2 regions of the Marinobacterium sp. xm-a-152 genome follow, and region 2 is predicted to be linked to the other one. Evidence: predicted binding sites of a transcription regulator. Region 2 holds the regulator's gene; the other holds the start of a gene.
What was found. The regulator sigma-54, encoded in region 2, starts transcription at its own class of promoters, with help from an activator protein. The targets are predictions, from matches to a motif close to TGGCACNNNNNTTGCTNT.

Region 1 (15,874 bases), on a different contig from region 2:
TAAGTTTGACAGGTAAAAGTCCTGCGGCATTAATCGAGTGGACGGTGTTCAGGGTGAAACTTGAACTGTTTTTCGTTCCGTTAGGTTGAGTTTCGATCGAGAGCTCGATCAACTGTTCATCCTGCACTTCTCGATGATTCAAGTAGGCTGCGTTGTAAGGGTTTTCACGATGATGTTTAAAGTAGTGTCGCTCTTTCACAACCAGTGTAGATTCTTGTTGAAGTGATCGCTTTAAACTCTCCAACGCATGGAGGAGTAGAGCTGGTGCATCAAAACTAGGTTGATAGTCACTTTCATAGTCACTGTGGTTTTTAATTGCGATACCTACAGTATGTTTTAAACCCTGGTTTGGAGTGCACTGCTGATCAAAGGTTGGTAGGCCAACGTTAGCTTGCGCTGTAACCTGATAAACACCGCCCAATAAACCTTCATGGATGATTTTAAGCGCCTTGAGTGGCACTTGGCTTGCGATGTAGGTTGAATCATGAAGCTGCTGATTTGTTCCCACCAATGTGCTGCTTAGCACTCTGTTAGGTTGGCTTAGGGTAAGTTGACGAAGACTATCAGCAATCGCTTCATATCGCGCAGCATCAATGGCTATCTGTGATTCAGTGTCACTGACGGTTGCAACTCCCTTAACTTGAATCGTCTGTGCAGAAGCCTGAACAGCAAAACTAGTAACGACCAGCCCAAGAAGAGAGGCTGTGATAAGTTTTTTAAGTTTGAACTGTTTAGGAGAGTACATAATAGCTTTCTGCTAGCTTATTGGGTGTAAAGGAAGCGCTGGCGAATAACTTCAACATCACTTTCATCAAGCTCGAGACGTGTTTCATAGCTATCACTTCCAACCGGCGTAATGCTCACAAGTCGTGCACCGAAGATAACTCCATCGACCTGAGCACGAATAGCATCGTGTGTTGTTACCATCTCTTCTAATGTCGTAGTGGCGTTAATGTTTTGGCCATAGACCTTTTCTGTCAAATTTCGGTAAGCATCTATTTTTGATGCACGTATAGCCATCAGTCGGCGTTGAGAAGGGTTATCTGAAAGCTGTGCGCTGATATTGGCGTAGCCACTGCTAATGATAACTCTCTTTTCATAAAGCGGCTGTTCCACACTAGTTACTTGCACTGGCACGATCTTGGTTGTGGTTTGCGCTTGATTCTGGGCGACTGTGGTGCAACCTACCATTGAAAGGGTAGCTAGCGTGATTAGTAGTGTTAGTTTCTTCACGATCGTCTCCAATTGACTCTTCAGTGCGCCACTCAGGGCGTATGTATACCCTCTATATCGGCCCCTTTTTAAATAACTTTAGCCTAATTTTATTTTCGCTTTTCACCGCGTTGGCACGCTCTTTGCTTTAGTAGATATGTGAGATAAATATTGAAGAAAAACGTCGGTTTTTGTGACGTGAAAAAAGTGGTTTTACTAGGTGTGCTTGGAATTTAAATCATTATATAACAATGAGTTAAGTAAATTATCTAGTAATTTTTTAGTTAATTTTAGAATTTAGAAGCCCAATTGGATTAGGTTTATATGGTCGAAGCACTGACGCTACAGCTGTCAAATATTTGGCGAAACTTCGCTGCCGTAGGCGGTGCGAGTTTGGCTATACCTTTGGTGCTGTTTTGTATCATCGTGATGATGGTGATTCCGCTTCCACCCTTTCTTCTTGATCTCTTCTTTACGGCAAATATTGCGCTCTCTTTGATCATCGTGATGATCTGTATTAGTGCGCTTCGCCCACTAGATTTCTCCTCTTTTCCAACGGTACTTCTATTTGCAACACTGCTTCGCCTTGCTCTTAACGTTGCATCAACGCGTGTTGTGTTAGTGGAGGGGCATACTGGTAGTGGTGCAGCTGGATCTGTGATTGAGGCTTTTGGTGAGTTCATCATCGCCGGAAACTACTTGATTGGTATTATCGTTTTCTCGATTCTGATGATTATTAACTTCGTGGTTGTCACTAAGGGTGCTGGCCGTGTTTCTGAAGTAACAGCACGCTTCACCTTGGATGCTATGCCAGGTAAACAGATGGCAATCGATGCCGATTTGAATGCTGGGATTTTGACGAAAGAGGAGGCGAAACTCCGTCGTGCTGAAGTTGCTGCTGAATCAGAGTTCTACGGCTCGATGGATGGTGCTAGTAAGTTCGTAAAGGGTGATGTTATCGCAGGTATCATCATTCTAGTGATCAATATAGTTGGTGGTTTAGTCATTGGTGTAGCCTTCCATGGAATGAGTCTAGCCGACGCTGCACAGACCTATGCACTGCTTACCATTGGTGATGGTCTAGTAGCGCAGATCCCGTCACTTCTCCTTGCTACTGCAACAGCAATCATCGTGACCCGCGTATCGGCTGATACAACGATGCACAGTCAGATGAAGACACAGATGGGTAACATGCAGCCCTTAGCTGTAACCTCGGGCATCTTGTTGATTATCGGTGTGATACCGGGAATGCCTAATCTGATGTTCCTATCAATGGCAGCGGTTGCAGGTGGTTTGGCTTATCTCTCCTACAAGCGCTCTAACAATGAGCTTGAGGAGTCTGATACCTCCGAATCTGAAGAGACACAAAGTACAGAGATTAGTGAACTCTCTTGGGATGACGTGCCTAAGGTTGATGTCATCGGCTTAGAGGTAGGTTACGCTTTGATTCCACTGATCGATAGAGAGCAGGGTGGCGACCTTATGCAGCGCATCAAAGGTGTCCGTAAGAAACTCTCTCATCAGTTAGGTTTTCTAGTACAGACCGTTCATATTCGGGACAATTTAGATTTAACACCGAACCAATACCGCATCAATATTAATGGTGTGACGCGTGGTCAAGCTGAGATAATGCCAGGACGTGAATTGGCCATTAACCCAGGTGTCACTCATGGAGCATTAAATGGTATTGAGACTCGCGATCCAGCCTTTGGACTTGAGGCTACATGGATTACGCCTGATCAAAAAGAGTATGCACAGACGTTGGGTTACACGGTCGTTGATGCATCAACAGCACTTGCGACGCATCTCAATAAAATTCTCCAAGAGAATGCCCGTGACCTAATTGGTCATGATGAAGCGCAACAGCTACTGGACCAGTTGGCTACTGTTGCACCTAAGCTGGTTGAGAGTCTAGTTCCTAAAAAGATCTCCCTTGGGGTATTCACTGCGGTGCTACAGAATCTTCTTGAAGAGGGTGTGCCCATTCGCAACATTAAAGGGATTGTTGAAGTACTTTCGCACTCAGCTGATAGCTCGCAAAATGCGGCGGAGCTTACCTCAGCAGTACGTCCTAGCCTAGGTCGGATGATCGTTCAGTCGCTTGCTGAGATAGGCCAAGACCTATCAGTCATGACACTGGCTCCAGACTTAGAACAACTTCTACATAATGTGCTTCAGCAAGGAATGGGCGGCGATAGCATTGAGCCCACCCTTGCAGAGCAACTGTTAACCAACCTCTACACCACCAGTGAACAGCTGGTAGAAGAGGGTATTCAACCAGTGCTAATCGTGTCGCCAAGTGTGCGACCTTGGTTAGCTAAATTTGTTAAACACCGCGTACCAGGTCTTGTTGTACTTGGCTTTAATGAGATTCCTGATGAACAGGGTATCCGCGTGGTTAGAACCATTGATCGTAAAGAAAGCGATCGATTAGAGAACTGAGTGATTGAGGCGAATCATGAATATTAAGCGTGTAATTGAAAAAGATACCCGTACGGCATTTGAAAAGATTAAACAATTGTACGGAGAGGACACGGCTATTCTCTCAAATAAGAAGGTAGGCAATCAGGTTGAGGTGGTTGTGGCTATTAATCTGAATGATGGCAGCTATTCACTGCAGCAAGATCCAGAGGCTGCAGTTGGTGAAGTCGTCTCTAAACCTCGCCCTGTGGTCCATGAAAAAGCTGATAGTGCGCCGACAGTTGAGTGGATGCAGGCACGTCGCTCAGCCGAAGAGCGCCAACCTAAACCCAATACCCTATCGGAAAAAGATAGTATTGATCAGGTACGTAAACTGCTCGAGAAAACTAGAGCTGAACAACCTAGTGATTCTTCTCATGTTGCTTCGCCTCAAGCAACTGAGCAACCATCTTTACAAAGCCTAGCGATGGAGATGAGCTTACTGCGCGATATGTTTCAATCTCATCTTGAAAAAGAGTCCGACGAGCGTCGCGCTTCTATGGGTGTTTTCGCGAAAGATATGTTGCGCACATTGGATGAGCAGGGGGTTATTAAACATCAGGTGGCCAAGCTACAGCGCTCGCTTACGAGTATTGCTGACGCTGAAGTATTTGATACCAGTGTGAATTGGTTCAAACAACGTCTGAGTACAGCCGATATCAACCCTGTAATGGATGGTGGGATTTTTGCCTTTGTTGGCCTATCAGGCGTTGGTAAAACGACAACAATCGCAAAAATTGCCTCACAAGCCGCACTCGTTCACGGCCGAGATAACGTAGCCCTCATTACTCAGGACCACAATCGAATCGGTTCACGTGAACAGATGAATCTTTTTGGCATGATGCTGGGTGTAGAGGTGATTAACTCTTCCAGTACACGCCAACTTAAAGAGTGTCTAAATTCAGTAGCCCATAAGAAACTGGTTTTGATCGACACAGCCGGTGTAGGGTTACGTTCAGATGGCTTATCTGTTTTGGCTGACTCCTTGATGGAAGCAAATGAACACCTTCAAGTGATTCTAACCTTGGCAGCCAACAACCAAACAGCCGTAAACCAGAAAAACTGCCAAGACTTGAAAGGTAAAGTATGCGGTACGATCATCACTAAACTCGATGAAACCCTCAGCTGCGGTGGTGTGGTTTCATCACTCATTGAATCGTCACATTCAGTCATTGGTGCTTCAGAGGGGGCTGAAATTCCTCGTTGTTACAATCCGATGAGCGGTCCAGAACTGGTAAACCATTGGTTTGAAATTCCAACATCAACCTTATCTGAAGAGTCTCTGTCTACAACTAGACATGAGTCAGTAGCTTAAATTTAGGTCGTTGATGATGAGCAGCTCGAAAAGTGTACAAGTCATCGCCCTTACCAGTGGTAAAGGTGGTGTCGGTAAAACCAATACGGCAGTCAATATGGCTCTGGCTTTACAGAAGGCAGGCAATCGCGTGCTTCTGCTTGATGCTGATCTTGGTTTAGCGAATGTTGATGTGATGATTGGTCTCTATGCGACTTACAACTTGTCACATGTACTCAGCGGTGAGAAGCGTATTAACGAGATACTGCTTGATGGCCCAGGCGGGATTCAGGTTGTGCCAGCCTCTTCAGGGGTTAAGAGTATGGCGGAATTGAATGAACAGCAGATGGGTTATCTCATTCAAGCCTTCAGTGAGCTCAATGAGGAGTATGACTATCTTATTATTGATACAGCAGCAGGCATCTCTTCTGGCGTGCTTTCATTCTTACAAGCAGCCCACCACGTCGTCGTTGTGGTGGTTGATGAACCAAGTTCCATTACGGATGCATATGCCATGATTAAACTTCTGAGACGTGACTATGACGTAAACAATATCTGGCTAGTTTCCAACTTGGTTGATAGTAGTGAGCAAGGTGAGAAGCTATTCAATAAGCTGAATGGTGTGGTTGAGCGCTTCTTGGGTGAAGGGATTAACTATCTATGTGCGGTTCCCCGAGATACACGCTTGAGTGAAGCAAACCAGCGTCAAAAAGCGGTGCTTGAGGTCTCGCCAAGCTCTAAATCGTCCAAAGCCTATCAGCGAGCTGCCGCTATGGTATCTCGATGGCCGAAACCAAATGCTGCTCGTGGGCAAATGGAATTTTTTGTTGAACGTTTAATTGAGAGAGCATCAGCCTAATGCGTGACTTATCCCTCTACAAAGAGAATGATCGAGTCCATGCTACCTCGGTATTAGAAGAGCATGCAGGCTTGGTAAAACAGGTCGCCCTGCATCTTATTTCACGTCTTCCATCCAGTATCGAACTGGACGACTTGATACAGGTTGGCATGATCGGTCTATTAGAAGCAGATCAAACGTTTGATGCCAGTAAAGGGACGCAGTTTGAAACCTTTGCTCGTTTTCGTATTCGAGGAGCAATGATTGATGAAGTGCGCCGCTCGAGTATTTTGCCACGCAGTGTCATGAGCAATATTCGAGAGGTTTCAATCGCGCGTGGTGAGCTTGAACAACGTCTTGGACGCGCTGCTTATGATACTGAACTGGCGGACTATATGGGACTGAGCTTAGATGAGTATCACGCCAATGCTAATAAAAATCACCAATACCAGACAGTCTCTTTGACGGAAGGTGAGGATGGTGCAGAGTCTGAGTTAAGATTTGATGGGTTGGGTATAACGGATCAAATAAGTGACAGTCAGTTTAGAGAGGCGTTAGCTGATGCTATTTCAGAACTGAATGAGCGTGAGCAGTTAATCTTTTCTCTCTACTACACTGAAGAGATGAATCTGAAAGAGATTGCGATGGTGCTGAATGTAACTGAATCTAGGGTCTGTCAGATTCAGCGTCAAGCGATTAAAAAGTTGCAGGAACTGCTGGTCGAACACATCAATTGATAATCGATTAACCTTTTTAATTACTTTTGAGTGGCTATGCCACTACAAACGCCAATGCCTTTAAGCATCTCATTTGCATCACTCTGCTGACTGTTAGAAAGTTTTCCAGCAGCATCTTTAACCTTTGAATTGACCGTTTTGATGACGCGACTGAGTCGCTTTGGGTCACCATCAGCTTCATTCATTTGTTGAATTATACTCGCGATCTGGTAGTAATCATTAAAGATTGCCTGATCTTTTGTAACTTCAACAATACATCGTTCTTGAAGAGAGCAGTAGATTTCTCCTATAGACTGTGTCTGTATTGCTAAGTCATTAAGAGATGATTGGATAGCCATTAACTCTTCCCGCTCACCTTTTAGATCAACTCTGTTACCCAATGAGACCGAGTAGTCTAGATAGCATTTAGAGAGTTTTGATAAACGATCAATACTGGGTTGAGTTGCAGTTAAGGTATGGCACGCTTTATCAGTTTCGATTTCGCTTCCAAAACCAATATTGCTTTGTTGACTGTTCTCCTGTTGAGGAGTGCCTTGTTGTGATTTCTCCATAATACCGGTACAGCCACTTACCAGTAGAGATAATATAGTTAATGTACCTAAAGCTGTTAAATTCATAGTTAACTCTAAGGTTTCCTTAACGGTGGTGTTACCCGCTATTTGTAATTGGCTTTAAGCTCATTAAACAAGATTTCAAACTCATTCAATAGGTTTTTTGCAGAGGCTAGTTCGCCCTGTTCGCAATGGTTCTCAATTAACCCCGCTAATTGGAAGAGATCATCCTGTTTGAACATGCCACAGTATCCTTTAACTTCATGTGTCGTTTTAGATGCTTGAGCTAAATCCTGCGCAGCAAGTGCTGAATTAATTTTGATGAGGGAGTCATCGGTACCCTCTAAAAATCGAGGGAAAAGCCTAATGAGTGACGGATCCATCTGCTCAGATCCATTGAGGCAGGGTTTAGGATTACCCTCTAACGCTTCGATAATTTCAGATACCAGGCGTTCTCGAGAGAAGGGCTTGGCTAGGAATCGATTAGCACCAGCGTCTAAACAAGCTAATCGTGATTCACGACGATTATCCGCTGTTTGAATGATGATAGGGGTAGAGGGTAGGTCGCTCTTCTCTTCCTGTGCACGGATTCTATTAATCAGTTCAAGACCACCCATTACTTCCATTTGAAGGTCCAGAAGTAAAAGATCTACTGATTCATGTTCAAGAACTGATAAGGTCTCCTGACCATTTGCAGTAAAAATCAATTGAAGGTTTGTACCCTCTACAAAGTCTCGTATCAACTGTTGGTTGAGAGGTGAATCCTCAGCGACCAGTATCTTTTTACCTGATAAGTCGGGAATTGATTCAACTGTATGGGTATCTGGATCTGGTTCAATCATCTTCTGTGGTTTTACAGACTCTGAATGCATTAGAGGCAGGTAAATAGTGAAGATACTGCCTACACCTACCACAGATTCAACATTTAAATCCCCGCCCATTTGATGAGCAAGTTTTTTACAGATAGATAGCCCCAAACCTGTACTAGAGAGCTGGTCCAGTTTTTGGTGTGGAGATTGGTAATATGGGTCAAAAATATGAAGAATCTGCTCTTTAGGGATCCCTTTTCCTGCATCTGTAACAGAGAACTCAACACCTTCATCCTTAGAGTAGACGCTAAGAGTCACTTCACCTGAATCGCTATACTTTATTGCATTGCTCACTAGGTTAAAAAGAATTTGGCGGAGACGTTGTTGATCGGCTAGCCAGGTTGATTTGGTCAAATTAGATGATGAAAGAGTGAGCGTAATACCTTTTGTTTTAGCTTGATCAGAGAAAACGTCTACAACATCTTGGACGACCTCTAATAGGTTCACCGGCCTAACCGAGAGAACGTTTTTATCCACATCGATTTTACTGAAATCGAGTACGTTATCGACAAGAGATGAGAGGTGTTTACTCGCAGAGTCTAGGGATTTGTAATAGTGCTCATTCTGTGGGTCTTGAAAACGTCCTCGTAGCAGTTCAATCATCCCTAAAATTACGTTTAACGGTGTTCGTATCTCATGACTTAGAGATGCAATAAATTGCCCGCGTGTATTCTTAGCTAGCTCAGCAGATTGCCGTGCAATTTCTAGTTTTACAGCCTGATCAGAAAGATTGTAGGTTAAATTGAATACATCATTTAGCGTGTTTGCCAGAATCTTAGTTGAGCGAATGGTCGAGATGAGAAACAAGCTGGCGCCAACAGCTATCAATGTTTGGAAAGTCTCACCGGAAAATGCAAAAAGTAATCCTGCTGGAACAAGCATTATGGCCACAGTAGATAGAGCAATATAGCGAATAGCACCAAAAACAGATATCGCTCCTGCGGCCATCCCCATTTGGAAAAAGAATACAGCTATTTGATCGGTTAACGCCAAATCGATTGCAATGATAGTAATGCCGATACTCCATACAGCAGCGCTAATGAGTACGCCAACTGCAAATGGAATTTCCCACTTTTCACGGTTGACACCTTGGGGGTTATTCTTGAAGTAGAGGGCGAAAATGATGCCGCGAAATATGATCGACGTAAAAACAGAAATTAACCAAATAACGACCGAGAGATGGTCTGCATTATCCCATATGATAGATGCCAGAATTGAGGCGCTTATAACCGTCATCAACAAAGCGCCGACTGATTGTCGATAGATTAGATCGACAATGTCACTTTTTACCTGTTTTTGAAGTTCTCTTTTCTGCTCGTCCATTGGCGTTTTTTTTAAATCGTATATACCAATTTTAGAGGTTAACCTTGAGCCAGACGTGTGGCAACTATTACAAATAATGAAACTAAAATTTATTTGATCTTGATGCTGTTTTTCAATACGTACTACTAGACATGATTCATGGTCATTATAATTTGAATATCAAGCTTAATTTGAATTTAAACATTAGATTACACTAATATATATCCACAACCCTTTCCAATGCACAGTTTTAAATTCAAATCATTTTGATACCAGTATCAAACTTAGTTTGAAATAACATAATTCTGCATCAGTGTCGCCAAAGTACTAACTTAAGTTCTATTTTCGACATTATGAACAAGTTAGGCCCAAAATAGACAATTTAAGATTACATTGCCAATGTAAGTTATTGTTTATTATAGGCTTAATGGTATTGGTTAAATTTTAACCAATTTTCTGCTTTTACCTTTTAATGACGCTTTAGTTCACCTTTGATGACTCTGTGCACAGGTTTATCCACAGATAATGTGAGCACACTTTGCTAGCCCCCATGGTTACTGGGGTGGTCGATTTTAGAGAATTAAAGGTTAAAAACGATCAGTCGATGTCAAGGATTTTGTGGGTCTGAATGCTCAATTTCCATTGAGGATTTTGCATACAATATTCGATACAACGTGCACGATTTTCAAGCGCGTTTTGGTCATCCAGGGGTTGGATGTAGAAGTGTTCGAAGCTTAGATTTTGGAACTGTTCTGGCTGTGCTCTGAGCTCTTTTTGCGGGTAGACCAGCTTCAACTCGTGGCCCTCTAAAAGAAGAATCTCGGAGCTCCCTTTGGGGCTGACACAGACCCAATCGATTCCGTTTGGAAGCGGTAGGGTGCCGTTGGTCTCAATGGCGATCTCAAACCCTTGGTTATGTAGAGCATCGATCAGATCGCTGTCCATCTGCAGGGCAGGCTCGCCCCCGGTGATGACGACAAAGGGTTGTCCTTGCTTAGGATCTGGCCAGAAGCTAGCGATCCTTTGTGCCAGGGCTTCGGCGGAGGTGAACTTGCCGCCGTTTTGACCATCCGTACCCACGAAATCGGTATCACAGAATTGGCAGACTGCAGCCACTCGATCGGCTTCACGACCACTCCAAAGATTACAACCGGTAAAGCGACAGAACACCGCAGGGCGTCCTGCGTGAAAGCCTTCGCCTTGTAGGGTGTAGAAGATCTCTTTTACGGAGTAGGTCTTTGCCAAAATTAAGCCTCTTCTGCCTCACCGCCCAGGGCTTCCAAAAGCTCAGGGAGTAGGCGGGTAAATTCAATGCCCAACAGGGCTAGATCAGCATCCAGTGCCAGTGCTTCGTCCTCTTGCTCGCGGTCGCTCTGTTGCTCTTGGTACTGATCCGTCATTTTAATCGAGTGCAGGGTTAGATCCGAGTGCATGACAAACTGCAGCTGATCGCGCCACACCAGTTCTAGGCGCTCTGCTAACATGCCGCCGCTAAGGTGCGCTTGGATCTCTTTGTCAGTCAGGTTTTGGCCTTTAATCTTGATCTGGCTGCTGGTCTCTAAAGGATCGGTAAACTCGGTGACAGCGCCCAGCTCAAGTGCACGGGGTAGATCACGGTTCTCTAGTAGCCAGTCGCTGAACACTTTGTTGGCCGGAAGCGCGGTCGAGGTCAGTTTTACCGATAGTGACCCTAGATCTTCACGCAGTGTGCTTAGCAGCTCTTCTGCGCGCTTAAAGCTGCTGCCCTCCACAATCAGTAGTTTATGGTGAGGCGCGATAAGAGCACGTGTGGTTTTACGGCGTGTAAATGCACGTGGCAATAACGTCAGGGTAATCTCGTCTTTAAGCTGCACCTTCTCTTTACGGTAGACCTTACGATCTTCAGTCGCCTCTATCTGCTCTACCTTCTCGTTGAGCTGATCTTTGATCACGCTCGAGGGTAGGATCTTCTCCTCTTCTCGCAGTGAGATAAGGTGAAAGCCGTGACTGGTCAGTACCGGTAGATCTATGACACCAGGCGCCACTTCACCCCAACCCACTGAACGTGGTTCAGCGCCTTTACAGGGTACGAAGGGTCTGGCTTCTAGCGCCTCCATCAGTGCGGCTTCATTAAATGAATCACTGGGAGAAAAACGGTACCAAATGGCGTTACGAAACCAGAGCATAAAACCTCTAAATGCGGATTAGGTGAAGGGGCGCTATTATGTTGCTCTGATAGAAGGGATGCAAGCAGAGAGCCCTCTGCTTGCGGTTAGTTTCTGTGGTTAAAAGCTGTTACGAGCCGATTTAATCGCTTCATCGATGTAGTAACCGTAGAACTCTGGCGTGTTCACACCGACGATCTTTTTAGCGCGAGTCTCGCCCTTTGCATCGACAAATAGAATGGTCGGGGTGAAGCGTCCACCCAAGCTCTTAGCGACCTGTTCAGCCGAGCCCGTTGAGCCATCAAAGTTGATGACGGGAGTAGGGTTGCTCAGATCCAGTACCTGAATAGGGGGTGCATCGTTCGTTTGTAAAAGAGGTTTTAGGAAGTCCTCTTTGACGGTAACACAGAAGGCACAACCATCCTGAGAGACCAACAGAACAATCACTTCATTTGGGTTCGCTTTACCAAGCGACTGAAGATCTGTGGCTGTCTTAAGTGTTACCTCGGCTTGGGCGCTTATCATAAGGCCCAAGCTGAGAAGAAGTGCACTACAGGTTTTCGATAAAATCGACCGCATATTCCACCGCCTCGTCGGCAAACAGATCTAAGAAGAAGTGATCTGCATCCTCAACGACTACTAGTTCAATGTTCTCTTTGTCGATACTTTCCATCTTTTCAGGAAGATCTGCAACCACGGTATCCAAGCTGCCTGCGATGACCAGAGTAGGGATGTTAGTCTCTTTTAACACGGTGGGTGTGTCGTACTCAGGGTAGTTACCGTAGTAGCTTAGGACCGCTTCAGCTGACGCACCGCTGTTCTCACAGTAGATGATGCTGATGCCATCGATCATCGCCTTAGGATCCATTCCCTTAGCTTTTTCTAGAATCGGCTCGATAGGCGTTTCATAGCGTTTGCCATAACCCTCTATGGTCTTAGTGTAGTCCCAAGTTGCAGGTGCTAATAGAACTTGGCCTTTGATCTTATCTTGGTTAGCTGCAGCAAACTGAGCCGTCTGGTTGCCGCCACGCGAGTGACCCATTACCCAACGATCGCCTGCGCCTTGTCCATCTAGCCAGGTTTGCCATGCATCCATTTCAGCCAGTGCTTGCTGCATGGTGTGTTGAGCCGGAAGGGTACAGTCGTACATCGCTGATTCGCGGTTATCTAGGCCGTAACTCAGGTTGATGGCTAGAGTAGAGATGCCGTAATCGACCATCTGTTCCTGCACGTAGCTGATGATCTCCATCTCGTTGTGAGCCAGGGTGCCGTGCGTCAGCATCAGTACACCGTCTGCCAGGGATTTATCAGCCGTCAGTTCAAGGTTGCCGTTCAGTGTTAAACCCTCAAACGGTATCTGAACCTGTTCAGCCTGTGCAGTTGCAGCCATGAGTGATGCAGCGAGTAGGGTGGTCGATAGTCGAAGCATTTAAAACTCCATTAAACTTAAAATTTTTATCGTTAATAGGTATAAAAAAACCGAGGTGGCTAAACCTCGGTTTCTATTAGAGACCGTCGTAGGCCAGTAAACAGTATACGGGGACGCCGGTGTCTTGGATTTTTTGTGATCCGTTAAGGTCTGGCAGGTCAATCAGCGCAGCCACCTCAACTACGCTAGCCCCTAGACCGTTGATCAGTGTGCAGGCCGCCAGAGCTGTGCCACCAGTGGCAATCAGATCGTCGATTAGTACCACTTTATCGCCAGCGGTAACGGCATCCTTCTGAATCTCCACAGAGGCGGTGCCGTACTCCAGCGTATAGTCTTGGTGAATCGTTTCACCAGGAAGCTTCCCTTTTTTACGAACCAAAATTAGAGGCTTGTTCAGCTGGTGTGCAATAATCGCACCAAATAGAAAACCTCGAGCATCGATACAGGCTATGTGGGTAATATCCATCTGCATGTAACGATCAATAAAGGCGTTTGCGACCATGCGAGAGGCACGTGGATCTTGAAAAATCGGCGTAATATCACGGAACAGAATGCCAGGCTCTGGCCAATCTGGAATAGAGCGGACAACCGATTTTACATAGTGCTCGTCGTAAGACATTAAAGATCCTTATTTAACCGTGGTGTTGATTGCACTCTGGGCTGGGTGCTTCACCAGCCGCATCCAGCAGCGCTGCTTGATCAAGAATTTCCAGCTCTTTACCTTCAACACGAATCAGCTCTTGTGAAGAGAAGCGTGTAAAGATTCGACTGACCGTCTCGACCGCTAGGCCAAGGTAGTTGCCTATTTCGTTACGTGACATCGAAAGTCGGAAGGATTGTGCAGAGTAGCCACGCAGGGCATAACGTTGCGACAGCTTGAAAATAAAGGTTGCGATACGTTGTTCAGCCGTCTTTTTAGAGAGCAGCATCATCATCTGTTGGTCATCGCTGATCTCGTGGCTCATAGAGCGCATCACAGAACGACGCAGCTCTGGCATTTGACCTGCCAGATCGTCCAAGCGTGAGAAAGGGATCTCACAGACAGTGGTCGTCTCAAGCATCTTAGCCGACATTGGGTAGCTGCCTGAATCGAATCCGGCTAGGCCAACCAGTTCACCTGGGAAGTAGAAACCGTTTATCTGCTCTTCACCCTCTGGGTTTACAGAGTAGGTTTTTAACGAACCCGCACGAATGGCGAACAGTGATGTGAACTCTTCACCCTGTCTAAAAAGGAAGTCGCCTTTGTGAAGTGGTTTACTTTTATCAACGATGTCGTCGAGGCGAAGCGCCTCTTCGTCATTTAAAGAGACAGGCAAGCAGAGTGTACTCAAACTACAGGTGTTACAACTTACCTGGCCGATGCTCGCGAGTTTGATGTTCTTAGTGTCAGACATAAGGGCTCCTTAATTGTCTGACAGTATATCCAAAAGGGCTTTATTGACCCAAGTCAATTTAGATATAAAAGTGGACTTTTTAACGGTCCACTTATAGTGAAATGCGCTGGGATAGAGTGGGTTAGATGATTTTAGAAAATCGCTGTTCTGAGTGATCGATATAGGCATCAAAAGTCATGCAGATTCGACGAATCAGCAGGCGTCCAGCGGCGGTGACATCCATGCCATCCTCACTTAAATGAATTAGGCCATCCTGTGCCATAGGCTCAAGCAGTTTTAATTCGTTAGCGAAATACTTTTTAAAGTCGATGTTGAGCGCTTTGGATTGATCCGCAAAATCGAGTTGGAAGTCACAGATCAGGCGGGTAATCACCGCTCTGCGAATTTTGTCATCCTCATTGAGGCAGTACTCTTTGGTTAATGCTGAGCCCTGAGATTCAATATCCTGAGTGTAGCGCTCAATGTTAGGGCTGTTCTGTAGGTAGTAATCACCAATCTGACTGATCGATGAGACGCCCAAACCAATCAAGTCACACTGTGAGTGGGTGGTATAGCCCTGGAAGTTTCGATGCAGCGTTCCATCATCTTGGTGTTGTGTCAGTGTGTCGTCTGGCAGAGCAAAGTGATCCATACCAATGTTGCGGTAGCCCGCTGCCGTCAGCTTCTCAATACTTTGATGGTGAATCGCCAGTTTAGTCAGCGCATCGGGAAGCTCATCGGCATTGATACGACGCTGCGGTTTAAAACGCTCGGGTAGGTGAGCATAGTTAAATACCGAGAGACGATCAGGTCGTAGCTCTAGAATTCGATCCAACGTTTCGGCAAAGCTCTCTTCAGTTTGCAGTGGCAAGCCATAGATTAGATCAACGTTGATTGAGCGAAAGCCCAGTTCACGCGCCTCTTTAAGAAGGTCCGTTGTCATCTCTAGGGATTGCACGCGGTTTACTTTGATTTGAACCGCTTCATTAACATCCTGAACCCCTATACTGATGCGGTTGAAACCCAATTCACGCAGCAGTTTTAAGCGGCCAGGTGTCATCTCGCGAGGGTCAATCTCGATGGCGTAGTCACCCTGATCATCATCACGCAGTTTGAAGGCCTCTTTGAGTGCCTGCATTAAGCGAGCGGTCTGCTCATCATCGATGAAGGTGGGTGTACCACCACCCCAGTGAAGCTGATCCACTTGTACGTCACCGCCCAGTTCAGAGCTGCGCAGTTTAATCTCTTTTAACAGCGTCTGAAGGTAGGGTTCTGCACGGGAGCGATCTTTTGTGACCACTTTGTTGCATCCACAGTAGTAGCAGACGTGTGCACAGAAGGGGATGTGAATATAGAGTGATAAAGGCTTACGACTGTCGCGCTCACTGATCGCTTTAGAGAGCGTTTTGACACTGTCTGGAGTGTCAGTAAATTGCAGTGCGGTTGGGTAAGAGGTGTAGCGTGGACCTGCTAAATCATGACGGCGAATCAGGTCTGTATCCCACTGGATGTTGGTCTGTTGCAGCACAGTAATATTCCTTAATCATCAGATGTAAGAATATTAAGCAATAATAGAGGTTTATGTGTTGATACGGGTCAACCGCTACGCGCTTAGCAGTGTCCAAATGCCCATCAGTATTAAAAGTAGTCCCGAGAGTTTGCGTA
Region 2 (15,874 bases):
GACTCCCACTGATCTGGAGTAAACGTTTTAATGGAAACAGCATGGATAGCACCTGATGCAATTTGATCAGTCAAACAAGCGTATACCGCTTGCTGCTTCTTAACCGGACTCATTCCGGAGAACATTTCACCAACAACCGTTACCTGGAAATCACAGCCTTCGCCCGCCGTATGGACCGTACAACCCTCAAGCTGACTCTCAACCAGTTGCTTCACTTCATCGGCGTGCATAGTAATCTCCAGATAATCCTTAAATTTAGCCGCGTATGATAACGAAAAAGGGCCTTGATATCATCTATCAAGACCCTGTAAATGCATTAGAAACGAACTCAAGAGATTATTGAATATCCACGCCCACTAGATCCGCAATGGTCTCCATCTGAGTTGGAAGATTAGCCCACTGAATATTGGCGTTATTTCGTTTGATCTCTACCCACAACGCAACCGCACAACTATCGACTTTCGTTACATTAGATAGATCGATCGCGCTTGCTCCTTCAGCAATAGCAGAGCAAACCTGTTCAACAACTTGGTTGTAGGTGTTACGAGTCAACTCACCTTGAATCTTAAACACCGGATCCATTAGGCACCTGACACTTTATCAGACATCGCTTCGGACCACTGCTCGATCACTTTAGCAATTTTTCCATGCTGCTCCATCAAGCCAGCAAATTGGTTACGGAAGGTGATTCTCAGATTAATTCCATCGACAACCACATTGACCAATAACCAACGGTCATCTTTGTAAACCATGTAGTAAAGAAGCGAGTAAACAGTTCCATCTTCCGCAGAGACATTCACATTAACAATCTGTTTATCGGGATCTGGGCTCTGCTCAACTGGAGGAATGATTTCAAACCCTTTGAAGTTGAAACCAACGACTGCTTTGGCATAAGTCCTAAGCAGAGTGCTTTTCACAACGACCGAAAAATCAGCGACCTCTCTGTCACTGGCGCGGCGGTAATATTTACCCATGATCGATTTCGCAATGTACTCAAAATCAACCGACTCACCGACCAGCTTATCGATCTCGCTCATCAACTCATCAATATTCTCTGGCTGTCGAAGGCGCTCATCATTAACCAAGGCGAGCATATCCGCAGTCGCTGTCTCCATGACCTGACTGGCAGAGTCCCAATTAGCCTGTGCAGGAGATAACACCCCCAACCAAAGCGCGGTCAGAAAAATAAAACGACCTAACATGTTACTCACTCACCTTATTAAACAGAAACTTACCTACAATCTCTTCAAGCACTAATGCTGACTGCGTATCCTCAATAGTCATACCATGTTCCAACAGATCATCTTCAAATCCAGGGGTAATACCGATGTACTTCTCCCCTAAAAGACCTGCCGTTAGAATTTGCGCTGAGCTATCAATGCTGAGGTAGTCAACATCATCAAAGATCTGCAACTCCACTTCGGCCATCAGACGCTTAGGATCAATGCGAATAGCTGAAACCTGACCAATTTGAACACCACTCATGGAGACTTTTGCACGCTCAGTTAGACCACCAATATTGTCAAAGCGAGCATAGACGGTGTAGCCACCCCCCTTCTGAGAGAGGTTTAAACCGCTGACATTAATTGCCAGAGCGACAAGAGCCAACATACCGGCGAGGATAAGTGCGCCAACACTGATTTCGAGGGCACGAATACGCATTAAAAATCTCCAAACATCATTGCGGTTAGAAGAAAGTCCAACCCTAATATAGCCAGCGAAGAGTAGACAACTGTTCGGGTGGTCGCCTGCGAAATGCCTTCTGACGTTGGCACACAATCATTACCCTGAAAAACAGCTATCCAGATCACTACAAAACCAAATACCAACGATTTGATTACACCATTTAAAACATCTTCAGAGAAGCTGACTGAAGCCTGCATATTGGCCCAGAAACTCCCAGAAAAAATACCTAGCCAGTCAACAGCGACTAAAGATCCACCCCAGATACCCACGATTGCAAAGATCATAGACAGTAATGGCATACTGATAAATCCTGCCCAAAGACGCGGAGCAATAATGCGTCGCATAGGATCGACACCGATCATCTCGTAACTGGCTAACTGCTCGGTCGCCTTCATCAAACCAATTTCAGCTGTGACTGCGGAACCTGCTCGTCCAGCAAATAGCAGTGCTGTAACCACAGGGGCCAACTCACGAACCAGTGACAGCGCCACCATCTGACCAACAGCCTGTTCTGAACCATAATCAACCAGAATAGTGTAGCCCTGCAAACCGAGTACCATTCCGATAAATAGACCCGAAACGATGATAATAACCAGCGATAGCACACCAATAAAATAGAGCTGGCGAACCAACAGCGGCAACATCATCATAGGAGCCGGCTTGGCAATCAGAGATTGACTCAATAGCTGCCCTGCACGACCCACTGCAGCCACGCGATTAAGGGTTTTAGCACCCAATTGTTGCAGGAACTGAATCATTGTGAGCCACCAAACAACTGACCTTCAAAAGAGGGCGCCGGGTAATGGAAAGGAACGGGGCCATCTGGTCGACCTTTCATGAACTGTTCAACGCGCGGATCTTGAGAACCATTGAGTTGATCAGGTGCACCTTGAGCCAGCACCTTACCATCAGAGATAAGATAGACGTAGTCTGCAATGCTCAAGGTCTCTTGGATATCGTGCGAAACTATGACGGATGTATGACCAAGCGCCCTGTTCAAACGAGAAATCAAATTAATTAGAACGCCCATGGCAATAGGGTCCTGTCCTGCAAAGGGCTCGTCATACATCAAGAAATCCGGATCAAGGGCTATTGCCCTAGCCAATGCGGCTCGCCTTGCCATACCGCCTGATAACTCAGCTGGCTTTAGTTCACCGGCACCTCGCAAGCCGACAGCGTTCAACTTCATCAAAACCAGATCTCGAATAACGCTTTCAGGCAAATCTGTATGAACTCTCAAAGGAAAGGCGACATTTTCAGCTACTGTCATATCCGTAAATAGAGCACCGCTTTGAAACAGCATCCCCATTTTTGCCCGTAACTCGAAGAGACGGCGACGTGAAAGTGAGTGAACATTGTCACCGTCGACTTTAATTGAGCCCTGATCAGGCCTAAGCTGTCCCCCAATCAATTTAAGAAGGGTCGTTTTTCCCGTTCCTGAGGGCCCCATGATCGCTGTGATCTTGCCGCGAGGAATGGTTAACGATAGATCATCAAAGATCTTTCGTTCACCACGCCAAAAGCTGAGATTACTCACTTCGATATGTGTGTCATTTAATTGAGCCATCAGTGCCTATCGATGAATAAATAGAAAATATTGGTAGAATTCTAGTCTAAAAACATAGCTTATCAAGCAGACCTTTAGATTAAGAGAAAAATATCGAGACTCTTTACCGGACAGTCACTTATAAAAACAGTAATATACTGTAAATTAAACAGTATTAACGCGAACTTAAGGATCTCGACCCTTGTCCGACTCCAATACCACTCGATTCGATTACGTGAGCGCAGGCAAACAGACCATCTCGATTGAGCAAGAGGCTATACAAGCCCTAAATGACTCTCTTGGAGAGGCGTTCAACCAAGCTTGTCACTCTCTTTTGAACTGCAAAGGACGTGTCATCGTGACTGGCATGGGCAAATCAGGGCACATTGGCACCAAAATAGCAGCAACTCTAGCAAGCACCGGAACACCCGCGTTTTTTGTGCACCCAGGCGAGGCGAGTCATGGCGATCTGGGCATGTTCACGAAAGAAGATGTTGTCATTGCCCTATCCAACTCAGGTGAATCCAACGAAGTCGTTACTATTTTACCTCTGCTTAAACGCAAAGGGATTACGCTCATTTCAATCACCTCTAAACCCCATTCAGCGTTGGCAACCAGTGCTGATATCAGCCTTGTGACCCCTATCGAACGCGAAGCTTGCCCACTTAATCTTGCCCCCACCTCCAGTACAACCGCACAACTGGTGCTTGGCGATGCGATCGCAACGGCTCTTTTAGAGGCGAGAGGATTTAGTGCAGAAGATTTTGCCTTTTCACACCCCGGCGGTGCGCTGGGTCGTCGACTGCTGTTGAAAGTGAGTGATTTAATGCACTCTGGAGACGAAGTTCCCTCAGTTGCACCAGGCACTCCCATTCAAGAAGCGCTTTTGGAGATCACCCAAAAACGCCTGGGAATGACAACCGTTGTGGATGAAGAACTCCAACCTCTTGGCATTTTTACCGACGGGGACCTCCGCCGTGCCATTGACCAGGGCGTTAATCTGAATCAAGCCTCAATCGACTCTGTCATGACAAAGAGTTTCACAACGGTGACGCCTGAGATGTTAGCCGCCGAAGCTTTACAGATCATGCAAGATAAAAAAATTAATGCACTCATTGCTTTAGATGAGACAGGGAGAGTTGCTGGGGCATTGAACATGCATGATATGTTAAAAGCAGGGGTCATCTAATGCGTCCCAATCCAACAGAAGAACAGATAGCACTAATCAAACCCATTAAACTACTGGTGATGGATGTTGATGGCATACTGACCGAGGGCAATCTTAGCTTCCTAGCCGATGGCAGTGAGATTAAGAGCTTCAATATACTGGACGGCCTTGGCATAAAGCTGTTAACGGAATCCGGCGTAAAAACCGCCATCATTACCGGTAGACAATCTAATCAAGTCATCCAACGCGCTGAGTCACTGGGTATTAATTACATACAGCAAGGCCGAGAAGATAAATTAACCGCACTTCAAGAGCTTTGGAAAAACACCGGATTTAACGCTTCAAACACGGCCTACATCGGCGATGACTTGCCTGACTTATCGGCCATAAAAGCGGTTCGCTTTGGCGTCACCGTTCCGAATGGTCACTGGCTCGTTAAAGAGAACGCCGATCATATTACGACTCAATCAGGCGGTCGCGGAGCTGCACGTGAGTTGTGTGAATTGATTATGGCTTGCCAAGGAACCTTAGACGGCGCGTTGGAGCGGTTTAAGTGATCACTAATCTCAGAGCGAAAATTCGATTAGCCATTGCGTCGACGTTGATTGCTCTTTTTTTGATCTTCACACTGTTATTGAATCAAGGCGATATTGAAGAGGGCGTACTCCTAAAAGAGAACCCGAACAGAATTGATTTTTTTGTAATAGACGCCACTCTTACTCGTTGGTCTGAAGCGGGCAATCTAAGCTCTGTCACCCACACTCCGCGAGCAGAGCATTTAGTTAACTCAGAACAGATGAAGTTAACAACACCTTTCTCAGTAGGCTATCGCCAAGATGGCACGACTGAACACACCATCAATGCTGATCTGGGCTTTTTTGCTGACGACAACAGTCAACTAGACCTTGAAGGCAGTGTAGAGCTTCACCATAATCCAGATTCTGAGAAAGACACTGCACTCTTCACAGAGCAGTTGAGCTACTTTCCAGAACAGAATCTGGCGACCAGTGATGTAGCCGTCGAATTTCTGAACAACCAGGGTTCAACCAAAGGGGTTGGCATGACACTGAATACGGAATTAAACACCTTAGATCTTCATTCAACCGTGAGGGGGGCCTATGTCGCTTCGAGCACTGACCAGTAACCTATTTCTAGCCTTTACAGTTGTTCTTAGTGGATCAGCTTTAGCGCTGCCAACCGATCGAGACGAACCCATCTACGTAGAGGCAGACTCAGCTAATATTGATGAGGCCAAAGGAGTCACTCGATACACAGGCAACGTCATCATCACCCAGGGATCAATGGTGCTTAAAGGTGAAACCGTCGATCTGTTACGTGGTAATGATGACACCATCAATCAGATTATCTCAAAAGGTGCTCCAGCCTACTTCGAACAACGCCCTCAACTGGACCAAGAGATTACCTATGCAACGGGCTCAACTCTAGATTACACAGTAAGCTCTCAACTGCTGTTAATTACGGGGAACGCCAGAGTGACTCAGGGTGGTGACGAGTTCACTGGCGCCAAAATTAATTACGACATGGCGAACTCTAAAGTAAAAGCCTTTAGCAGTGAGAGCGGAAGCCAGCGTGTCAAAATGGTTCTTCAGCCTAAAAAAGATAATTAACCATGAGTTCACTCGAAGCCCTTCACCTAGCCAAAAGCTACAAAGGACGCTCTGTTATTCAAGATGTGTCCGTCACTGTTGAGCCTGGTGAGATTATCGGATTGCTTGGGCCCAACGGTGCGGGTAAGACAACCTGCTTCTATATGATTGTAGGTCTGGTCAGAGCGGATCGAGGCAACATTCGTCTCAATGGCGACGACGTCACTAGAATGCCTATTCATGAGCGCGCAAAACGCGGCTTAGGCTATCTTCCGCAAGAGGCCTCTGTATTCAGAAAGCTGAGTGTCTACGATAACCTGATGGCCATACTGGAGCAGAGAAAAGACCTGACCAAAGATCAACAACACGAGAAAGCTCAATCTCTACTAGAAGAGTTCCATATCACTCACATCAAAGAGTCCAAAGGGATGGTCCTATCTGGGGGTGAGAGACGCCGAGTTGAGATTGCAAGAGCCCTAGCAAACGACCCTGACTTCATCCTACTGGACGAGCCTTTTGCTGGTGTAGACCCCATCTCTGTCAGCGACATCAAACAGACCATCAGGCACCTTAAAGATCGAGGTATTGGCGTCCTGATAACCGATCACAATGTCAGAGAGACTCTCGACATTTGCGAACGGGCTTACATCGTTAGTGAGGGTAACATTCTTGCAGAGGGTGAGCCTGAGCAGATCATGATGAATCAAGCCGTTAAAGAGGCTTATCTGGGCAATGATTTTCGCTTGTAACTCTCACACTTTTAAGTAATTATCATTTTAATGAAGCACTCTTTACAGCTCAAAGTCGGACAGAACCTGTCCATGACCCCACAATTGCAGCAAGCGATCAAATTGCTGCAACTCTCCTCCTTAGAGCTACAGACAGAGATTCAAGAGGCACTCGATAGTAACCCACTACTGGAGGTAGCCGATGAAGAAGATCAGAGTGAAGAGAACTCTCAAAGCATTGAGCAAAAAGAGTCATCAACCTTAGATGAGACCCAATCTAATTCAGAGATCGAAGAGACGTTCGAATCGTCTCAGCCGGAAGATAGCTGGTCTACTGATGACATCCCTGAACAGCTTTCAACCGACAGTCAATGGGACGATACTTACCAAAGCTCTTCAAATTCCAATCGTGATGATGATTGGATGCCAGGTGATAATGACGCTGCGGTTGAAACCATCCAAGACCACCTTAACTGGCAACTGAATCTGGTTAATTTCAGCGATGTTGATCGATACATTGCTGAGATGATTATCGACTCTATCGATGATCGTGGCTATCTGATCACCGATCTGCAGGACATTCTTCTTAACTGCCAAGAGGAACTACCTGAACTCTTTTTTGAAGTGGAAATGGATGAGGTGGAGACAGTACTTCACCGCATTCAACAGTTTGACCCACCCGGTGTCGGTGCCCGTGATCTTGCAGAGTGTTTGAAAATCCAGTTAAGACAGCTACCCATAGAGACACCTTGGCGCGCAGAGTCACTGCGCCTAGCGACCGACTATTTAAACCTGTTGGGCAGTCGAGATTTTAAATCTTTGATGCGCCGTATGAGGCTCAAAGAGGAGCAACTGTCAGAGGTGGTTAGGTTGATTCAATCACTTAACCCAACACCAGGAGACTCTTTAGATCTGGGTGATACTGATTACATCGTACCGGACGTGATCGTGCGTAAACGCGCTGGGGAGTGGACACTCACTTTAAATAACGACGTAGTTCCTGAGTTACGTATCAATGATGTCTACTCAGGCATGATTAAACGTGCAGACAACTCCGCGGAGAACCAATTTTTAAAAGACCATCTCCAGGATGCACGCTGGTTCATAAAGAGTTTACAAAGCCGCAACGAGACCCTCTTAAAGGTCTCAACGGAGATCGTTTCCAGACAGATCGGTTTTCTTGAACAGGGTGAACAGGCGATGAAGCCTCTTATTCTTCACGACATTGCTGAAGCCGTTGATCTACATGAATCCACCATCTCCCGTGTTACAACTCGAAAATACATGCACACCCCGCGCGGTGTCTTTGAATTGAAATATTTCTTTTCGAGTCAGGTGGCTACCAGTGACGGCAGTGGTGCATCATCAACTGCGATTCGAGCAATCATTAAAAAATTAATTTCAGAAGAAGACCCTCGCAAGCCACTAAGTGACAGTAAGCTTGCTACACTACTAGATAAAGAGGGGGTGAATGTTGCAAGACGAACCATTGCTAAATATCGCGAAGTTCTCAACATTCCACCTTCAAATGAGAGAAAGCGTTTGGTTTAATTGAGGTGGGCGGCCTCATTTTTTCACTCCGCCTAAGACGAGGAGAAGTCATATGCAGATAAATATTACTGGTCATCACGTGGACCTGACTGAAGCTCTAAGTGAATACGTACGTAACAAGTTCGATAAGCTAGAACGTCACTTCGACAACATTCAGAATGTACAAGTTACTCTCAGTGTCGAAAAGCAGGGTAAAAAAGCCGAGGCTGATGTTCACTTAGCCGGTGGCCAAGTGGTAGCTTCTGATGAGCATGATGACATGTATGCAGCGATTGATGGCTTAGTGGATAAGCTTGATCGCCAAATCATCAAGCATAAAGAAAAAATGAAATCTCACAAATAAACGAACGACAACATGCAACTAGGTGACCTACTGACGACTGAAACAACCGCCTGCCGGGAGTCAGTCGCCAGTAAAAAACGCCTTCTACAAGTGGCCAGCGAAAAGCTGGCCTCTTCAGTTGATGGCGTGACAGAAGATGAAATTTTTACAGGCCTTCTCAATCGTGAACGGTTAGGCAGTACAGGAATAGGTTCTGGCGTGGGTATACCACACTGTCGGATCCCAGGTTGCTCAACAGCATCCGCCTGCTTAATCACACTTGATGACGGTGTCGATTTTGATTCAATCGATTCAGCGCCGGTCGATCTTGTCTGCGCACTGATCGTGCCCGATGATGGAAATGATGAGCACCTTAAGACACTGGCTGGTTTAGCCGAGCTGTTCAGCAAGCCCGAAGCCCTTAATTCACTTAGAGACTGCACGAATTCTGAGGCCCTACTCAATAAAGCAACTGAGCTATCAAAGGTCTAATCATGAGAGTCGTTGTTATCTCGGGTCGCAGTGGTTCAGGGAAGAGTACCGCCTTGCAAGCACTTGAAGATGTTGGGTTCTATTGCATAGACAACCTACCAGCGACGCTATTGCCAGCGTTGGTCGAGCAGATGCTTAACGACCAGAATACCGCACCCCTGATTGCTGTGAGCATTGATGCCCGCAACCAGCATACCGACCTAAAAGCCTTCCCAGAGATCATGGAATCCTTGAGGGCTAGAGAAGATATAGGCATCGAGATCACTTATCTTGACGCATCAGAAGCGACCCTATTGAAACGGTACAGCGCCACTCGAAGAAAACACCCGCTGAGCAACCAAGATATTGGACTGGAAGAGGCAATAGCCTTAGAACGAGATCTGCTTGAACCCATCGCAAGTTCTGCAGACATGAGAGTTGATACCACTCGGCTTTCACTCTATGAACTGCGTGACACCATTAAATTGAGGGTAGCACAGCGTAAAGAGCAAGCGCTCTCTTTGCAGTTTGAATCCTTTGGCTTCAAGCACGGCGTTCCATTAGATGTTGATTTCAGCTTTGACGTCAGGGTGCTTCCTAACCCCTACTGGTTTGTAGAGTTGCGCCCTCTCTCTGGGAAAGATGAACCGGTTAAAAAATTTCTCAACGCTTCCGATGAAGTGAATGAAATGATTAATGACATAGAGCAGTTCATTGTGAAGTGGATTCCCCATTTCAAAACAAATAATCGAAGCTATGTTACTGTTGGCATTGGTTGCACGGGCGGCCAACATCGCTCTGTATACATTGCGGAGAGCCTTGCATCTCGCTTTGCTGACAGAATGGATAACATCCAAGTACGCCATCGAGAATTATCAGAATAAGTTTCGCAATGATTGAAAAAAACGTTACTATAATCAACAAATTGGGACTACACGCGCGTGCAGCGGCTAAACTTATTGGCGTAACAGGTAAGTTTGGTTGTGACATCAAAATCACAAAAGATGGCAAAACAGTCGATGCTAAAAGCATTATGGCCATTATGATGTTGGCTGCATCCCAAGGAACAGATCTAATCATACAAACGGATGGCGCTGATGAATCCGCCGCGATGGATGCCGTGATTGAGATCATAAATAACCGTTTTGACGAAGATGAGTAGAGACTAACCTACTCGTAAAGGAGGGCTGCATGAGTACGGACGAAGCACCGATCGCTCTAGATACGTTAAGCGAAGCCCTTCAATCAGATAATCTCAAACAGATTCGCTACATGCTCAACAAGGGCATGCGGCCTGTGGAAGTTGCTCACCTTCTAGAGAAAACCCCTCCTCGCGAACGTCGCATTGTATGGAACCTGCTCAACCCAGAGATAGAGGGTGAGGTTCTACAACACCTCGGTGAAGATATTCAGGCTGAAATTGTCAGCGATTTAGACGCGGCAGAAATTTTGGCGATGACAGAGTCACTCGATGTCGATGACTTAGCCGATATTCTTCAGCAACTTCCTAACACGGTCATGCAAGAGATGCTGCAAAACATGGATTTGCAGAATCGCCAACGGGTTGAAGCGGTACTCTCCTACCCCGATGATACGGCCGGCGGTCTGATGAATACCGATACGGTAACCATTCGACCTGATATCACGGTTGAGACGGCGCTTCGTTATCTACGTCGACACAGTGAGATACCTGACAGTACCGACAGTATTTTCGTGGTGAGTCGCAAACGCAACGCACTAATCGGTGTACTTCCTATTACTCGACTTCTTATTTCAGACCCACAGATGCTGGTTCGTGAAATCATGAAGACCGAGAATGACCATGCAATCCCTGCCGATCTTCCTGAACGAGAGGTAGCTCGAATCTTCGAACAGCGCGACTTGATCTCGGCCCCTGTTATCAATGAGGATCGACAGCTTCTAGGTCGTATCACCATCGATGACGTAGTCGACGTCATTCGAGAAGACGCCGATCACTCACTGATGAGCATGGCCGGTCTGGACGAGGATGAAGACACCTTTGCTCCGGTACTAAAAACCAGTCGCCGTCGTGCAGTCTGGCTGGGAATTAACCTTATTACTGCTTTTTTGGCCTCGGCCGTCATTGGCCTATTCGAAGCCACCATCGATCAGGTTGTAGCCTTGGCAGTACTGATGCCAATCGTCGCCTCAATGGGTGGTATCGCCGGCAGTCAAACCCTCACTCTTGTCATTCGTGGCCAAGCACTTGGACACATTGAAAGACACAATATTGGCTGGCTGTTTAACCGTGAGTTAATCGTTAGCATCATCAACGGGTCACTCTGGGCTGTTGTAGTGGCCGCCATTGCTGTCCTCTGGTTCCAAGATATGACCATCGGTATAGTGATCGCAATGGCCATCGTGATCAATCTAGTCGCGGGCGCTATGGCAGGCAGCCTTCTGCCACTGACCCTTAAGCAAGCGGGAATCGATCCAGCACTAGCCGGGGGTGTATTACTCACCACCATTACAGACGTGGTAGGTTTTTTTGCCTTCCTCGGACTAGCCACCTTTTTCTACGGTTAATTATGAGCAGTAAAGATTTTTCAAAAGAGAGTGATCAAGAGATCGAACTCGTCAGCCGCAGCCAGGTTAAACGAGAAGCTGAAGAGCTTCAAAAACTGGGTGGTCGCATCACTGAGTTACGACTTGATCAACAAGCGAAAGTCCCCATGTCTGAACGCCTAGCAGAGGCCTGTGCAGAGATGACAAGAATCACCTCTCATGGTGCGAAAAAACGTCAACTTCAGTACATCGGCAAATTGATGCGTACAGAGGATGCCGATGCGATTCGTGTCGCCATTGACCAATTCGACTCAGCTAGCGCTGCTCATAACCAAAAATTTCATGCACTTGAGCAGTTGCGTGAACGATTGATAGCCGGAGACAAGTCAGCGCTTTCTGAAGTGATGGAGAAGTTTGAACACTGTGATATGCAGCATCTACGAGCTTTGATTCGAAATGCTCAAAAAGAGCGCAAAGAGAACAAGCCACCGGCCAACTTCAGAAAGATATTTCAGTACCTTCGTGACTTAGATGACGATTCTTAACGTTATTTCTTATTAATGATTTCAAGCACAGGTTCTCGCCAAGGGCCTGTCATTGAATAGCTCAGTTTAGTCGCTTCATTGATCTTATCACCAATCAACTTGTCGATAAGAAACAGGGCTCCTGCCACCTGAGGGGCCCCAAGTAGGACTGCGGCCAGTGGTGAATTACCTGTCAGTGGCAAAATCACATCGACCCGTTTATCCACTGTTCTATTGATAAGATTTAAAGAGCCTTCTGCAGTCAAATCGGCCGAAGCGCCTCTCATAATGAGTGGCTCTTGAGTCTTTGCAACCCCATCCTCTAAATGGTACTTACCGACCAGCTTATCAAAGGTGATACCGGATTTATAAAGGTCACTAAAATCGAGGCGGAGTCGTTTAAATAGATTGTTAAAATCGAGTATTCCAAACAATCGAAGAAGTGCTGAGTTACCTTTAGCTTCAGTAATCTGTCCATCACGAAGGTCAAATTGCAGATCACCTCCTAGGCGATAACGACTGAATGACCAAGGTGCACCAGGCCAGCTCAGTGCAAACTCAGCGGCGAGACTTTTCGTCTCTATCGCCCTTGGATCACCCATCGACTCAAGATAGTCTGCAAGGTTACTCCCTTTTGCGCTCAGGGCAATGCGACTCTGCTCGCCCTTACCGACTGACCAGATACCCTGTCCAGTTAAGCTGATACCTGCGACATCGGCCTCCAATTGATCGATCAAGAGACTGTTGCCAGATGGAAGTAGATGGGTTGTCCAACGACCCCATTGATCATCATTCCACACAAGATTTTCAATCAGAAGGTTGGTTGAAGGTACTTTGCTAATCACCTCGATGGGTGTCGGATCAGGCAATGGAACTTCTGGTTCTATTATCGATGGATCGCTCTCTGGTGTGCGCAGGTGAAGGTGGCGAAGATTTAAGTCCAAGCTGGAATCTGCAAGCTTGTAATCTATAACACCCTGAATATCACGACCATCCAGTGCAATAGACCACAAATCATTAGAATTACTAGCTTCAGCAAGGATTGACTCAAATTTTAGAGATCCAATATTCAGCTGTCCGATCTCGATGGCTGTCGTAACGGAAAGCCTTTCTTTAGTTCCAGATTGAGGCCCTGATAGAGCATCAATAAAGCCAAGTAGCTCCTCAACTTCAATTGAAGGAAGGGATCCATCAATGTGAAGGCGATCAGATATTTTATAGCTCGCCTGATTGCCACCCAGACGAATATTACCGGTTAAGGGTGAATCTAAATTTAGGTGAGCCTTTAAACGATCCGCATAATTAAGCTGTAATGTTGGTGATGACTGCAAGGTCATCAAAAGGCTCAAACGGCTAATATCGGAAGATTGATGTGCCAAATAGTCTGGAGCATCTACTCGGGTACCGGTTAATTGAGACTCCACTTTTAGAGTCGATTGACACTGTTTAGTACAGAGCTTTAATGTCGAGTTGAGTGGAATTTCACCCGAGATGACACCTGACAAAGGAATACCAGCCCATTGCATCAAACTTTGAGAATCAATTCGACCAGCAATCTGAATATCAGTAGCGGTTAAATCACTTGAGATATCCACATCAAAAGTTCGACCTAAGAAGCTTGCTTTCAAACCCTCAGCCGACAGTCCGCTCTCTAAATCAAAATCAATAGTACCGTCTATATCCGTTACGGCAACCCGTTGGGTTTCGGAGATGAAAACACCACGATTCAGCTCAGATTGAACCTGCAGTTTAGGGGAACCTCCTTTGAGAGGAACTTGTAAATCCACTAATGATTTATGACTACCAGAGATCTGCCAATCTCCTAGCTTATTGCCAACACTGTTGGCCAACGCCTCACTGTGAAATAGGCTGTTCAAATCAAAAGCAGAACCCTCAATCGCTAACAAGGTCTTGAGTTCCCCAGAGCCACTCTCCATCCAAAGATCTGCAAAACCGATCTCAGTACCTGCAGCACTGCCCTGCTCTAACTGAACACGAGCTGCCCCATCTCGAGCATGAATGATGGCTTCGGCCCGGTTCAACACGGGCCAGGGTGATTGATAATCTAGTGTTGTATTCTCTACCGCTACGTAGAGCTCGCTCAATGGCTTAGGTCTATCAGCCACAAGCCTAGTCGGAGTCACCAGAACTAAACCGGCCTCTTTGACATCACCTTGAATCAGCGCTCTGTTTAACCAGCTATAAAGCCCTTCACCGACAACCTTAGGCGGAGTTAGCAGTAGAGCCTCTCGGGCTATTGCGCCCTTAAGCCCCATCGATAGATTAAGTAGCGCTTGTTGCTCTTTATCATAGGGTAGATCAATCGAGAACTGGCCTCGTGTTCGGATGTTATTCAACCCCAGCTCTAATAGATCAGATCCAACGGCCACATAATCACTGTGGAGCTGCCAGTTAACACGTCCTTGCGCAAAATTAAACGGCAATGCCCAGTCGTAGACCGTTGGGAATTCCATGACAAGCTGCTGACTGTCAATATCTACCCAGCCGCGGTCACTTGAAACATAAAACGAACCATTCAACTGTGATGCAGCAGGTGAACCTTTCCAGGATTTGACCGACACATCTGACAACTCACCGACCACAGAGAGGTTTTCAAATCCCTGGCTAAGATCAACGGTTAACCCTTTGACTAAACCACCGGGAGAGAGCGATTTAATCACCTCTCTGCTTTGATCACCCAAAGGCTGGTTAAGCGCAAGAGCCGACAGGTCTGATAGATTAAGCTCAGCCAGTTGAATTCGATTAGCCATCCAACCATTGACGCCAGTACTTAAATCGATCGCAGTCGGTGGCAGTGAGAATTCACTGCCTTGATAGAGGGTTGAAAAGTCTTGAAGTTGCAGCTGATAATCACGATCAACCGACTGAACAGAGAAATTTGTTGAAAGCTGCTCTAGTGCCAGCTCACCAAGCTCATCGGGCAGTACAAGTTGCAAGCTATTGGCTGATAAATTACCGACAAGATAATCCAGACTGGCGCCACGCAACTGCCCCCATAGCCGCGCATTCGCACTAATAGAGAAGCGCTGTTCGACCCCTGCAAGATCGGCCAACTCTGAGCCAATGTTATCGAGTTCAACATAGAAAGGTAATAGTAGCTGACCGTTTGTGGATTGACCTTGGTGCTGAATCGCAAAACGCATGCGACTATCTTGACCCAACACTGGCATCCAAAAACTACCGCTCAATTGATGCTCTGTTTCACTGCTTTCAAGAGACATATTGTCCAGATTGATGAAACGAGAGCGACCTGATTCTGGAATCAGATGAAGTTGTGATTCAGAAAATTCGATGGAAGGCTGTTCAAATAGAATAGCAATCAACGTATCGATTGCGCGATTATCCGTCTTTGATTGATTCGAGTCAGCTAACCACCGCCCTTCAGACTGACGCCATTTTACGTTCAACCCCTTTGCCGTGACCCGTTGAAAAATAGGTGCAGCATCAATCAATGAACGCCATGGATCCAATTCAAACGAGATGTTTTGGAGGTGAAACTCGATCTGCTTTGGTTTGAGGTAGTCGATATCCGAATGGATCTCTTTAAACTCAAAAGTTGGATAGGGGCCGCGCCAGCCAGTCTCAAGCTCACCTATCGAGACTTCAACGCCAAGATATTGACTAAGCTGAGCCGCAATATCGGTTCGGTAATCGCCCAGCAAAGGGAAGGCTAAGCGCACAGCCGTTAGCAAGATGGCTAACAGTGCTGCTACCATCAAAACCC

Region 1: the regulator sigma-54 is predicted to act here: its motif matches at 1,345-1,362, upstream of flhA (flagellar biosynthesis protein FlhA).

What each region holds. Positions count from the first base shown of each region.
Region 1 is NZ_WBYI01000001.1:84,967-100,840, forward strand. It holds gene XMA152_RS00435 (hypothetical protein) at 1-745, opposite strand, end outside; gene XMA152_RS12675 (LPP20 family lipoprotein) at 763-1,233, opposite strand; gene flhA (flagellar biosynthesis protein FlhA) at 1,537-3,654, shown strand; gene flhF (flagellar biosynthesis protein FlhF) at 3,671-4,987, shown strand; gene XMA152_RS00455 (P-loop NTPase) at 5,004-5,825, shown strand; gene XMA152_RS00460 (RNA polymerase sigma factor FliA) at 5,825-6,541, shown strand; gene XMA152_RS00465 (hypothetical protein) at 6,562-7,158, opposite strand; gene XMA152_RS00470 (ATP-binding protein) at 7,197-9,284, opposite strand; gene queE (7-carboxy-7-deazaguanine synthase) at 9,861-10,511, opposite strand; gene XMA152_RS00480 (recombination-associated protein RdgC) at 10,511-11,428, opposite strand; gene XMA152_RS00485 (thioredoxin fold domain-containing protein) at 11,528-11,932, opposite strand; gene XMA152_RS00490 (alpha/beta hydrolase) at 11,958-12,836, opposite strand; gene XMA152_RS00495 (adenine phosphoribosyltransferase) at 12,913-13,455, opposite strand; gene fnr (fumarate/nitrate reduction transcriptional regulator Fnr) at 13,469-14,230, opposite strand; gene hemN (oxygen-independent coproporphyrinogen III oxidase) at 14,352-15,737, opposite strand; gene XMA152_RS00510 (sulfite exporter TauE/SafE family protein) at 15,813-15,874, opposite strand, start outside.
Region 2 is NZ_WBYI01000007.1:62,874-78,747, forward strand. It holds gene XMA152_RS08240 (BolA family protein) at 1-230, opposite strand, end outside; gene XMA152_RS08245 (lipid asymmetry maintenance protein MlaB) at 337-582, opposite strand; gene XMA152_RS08250 (phospholipid-binding protein MlaC) at 582-1,202, opposite strand; gene mlaD (outer membrane lipid asymmetry maintenance protein MlaD) at 1,204-1,662, opposite strand; gene mlaE (lipid asymmetry maintenance ABC transporter permease subunit MlaE) at 1,662-2,444, opposite strand; gene XMA152_RS08265 (ATP-binding cassette domain-containing protein) at 2,441-3,253, opposite strand; gene XMA152_RS08270 (KpsF/GutQ family sugar-phosphate isomerase) at 3,435-4,421, shown strand; gene XMA152_RS08275 (HAD family hydrolase) at 4,421-4,957, shown strand; gene lptC (LPS export ABC transporter periplasmic protein LptC) at 4,954-5,544, shown strand; gene lptA (lipopolysaccharide transport periplasmic protein LptA) at 5,519-6,028, shown strand; gene lptB (LPS export ABC transporter ATP-binding protein) at 6,031-6,756, shown strand; gene XMA152_RS08295 (RNA polymerase factor sigma-54) at 6,787-8,286, shown strand; gene hpf (ribosome hibernation-promoting factor, HPF/YfiA family) at 8,339-8,629, shown strand; gene XMA152_RS08305 (PTS sugar transporter subunit IIA) at 8,642-9,100, shown strand; gene rapZ (RNase adapter RapZ) at 9,103-9,963, shown strand; gene XMA152_RS08315 (HPr family phosphocarrier protein) at 9,972-10,241, shown strand; gene mgtE (magnesium transporter) at 10,271-11,626, shown strand; gene yjgA (ribosome biogenesis factor YjgA) at 11,629-12,150, shown strand; gene XMA152_RS08330 (YhdP family protein) at 12,153-15,866, opposite strand.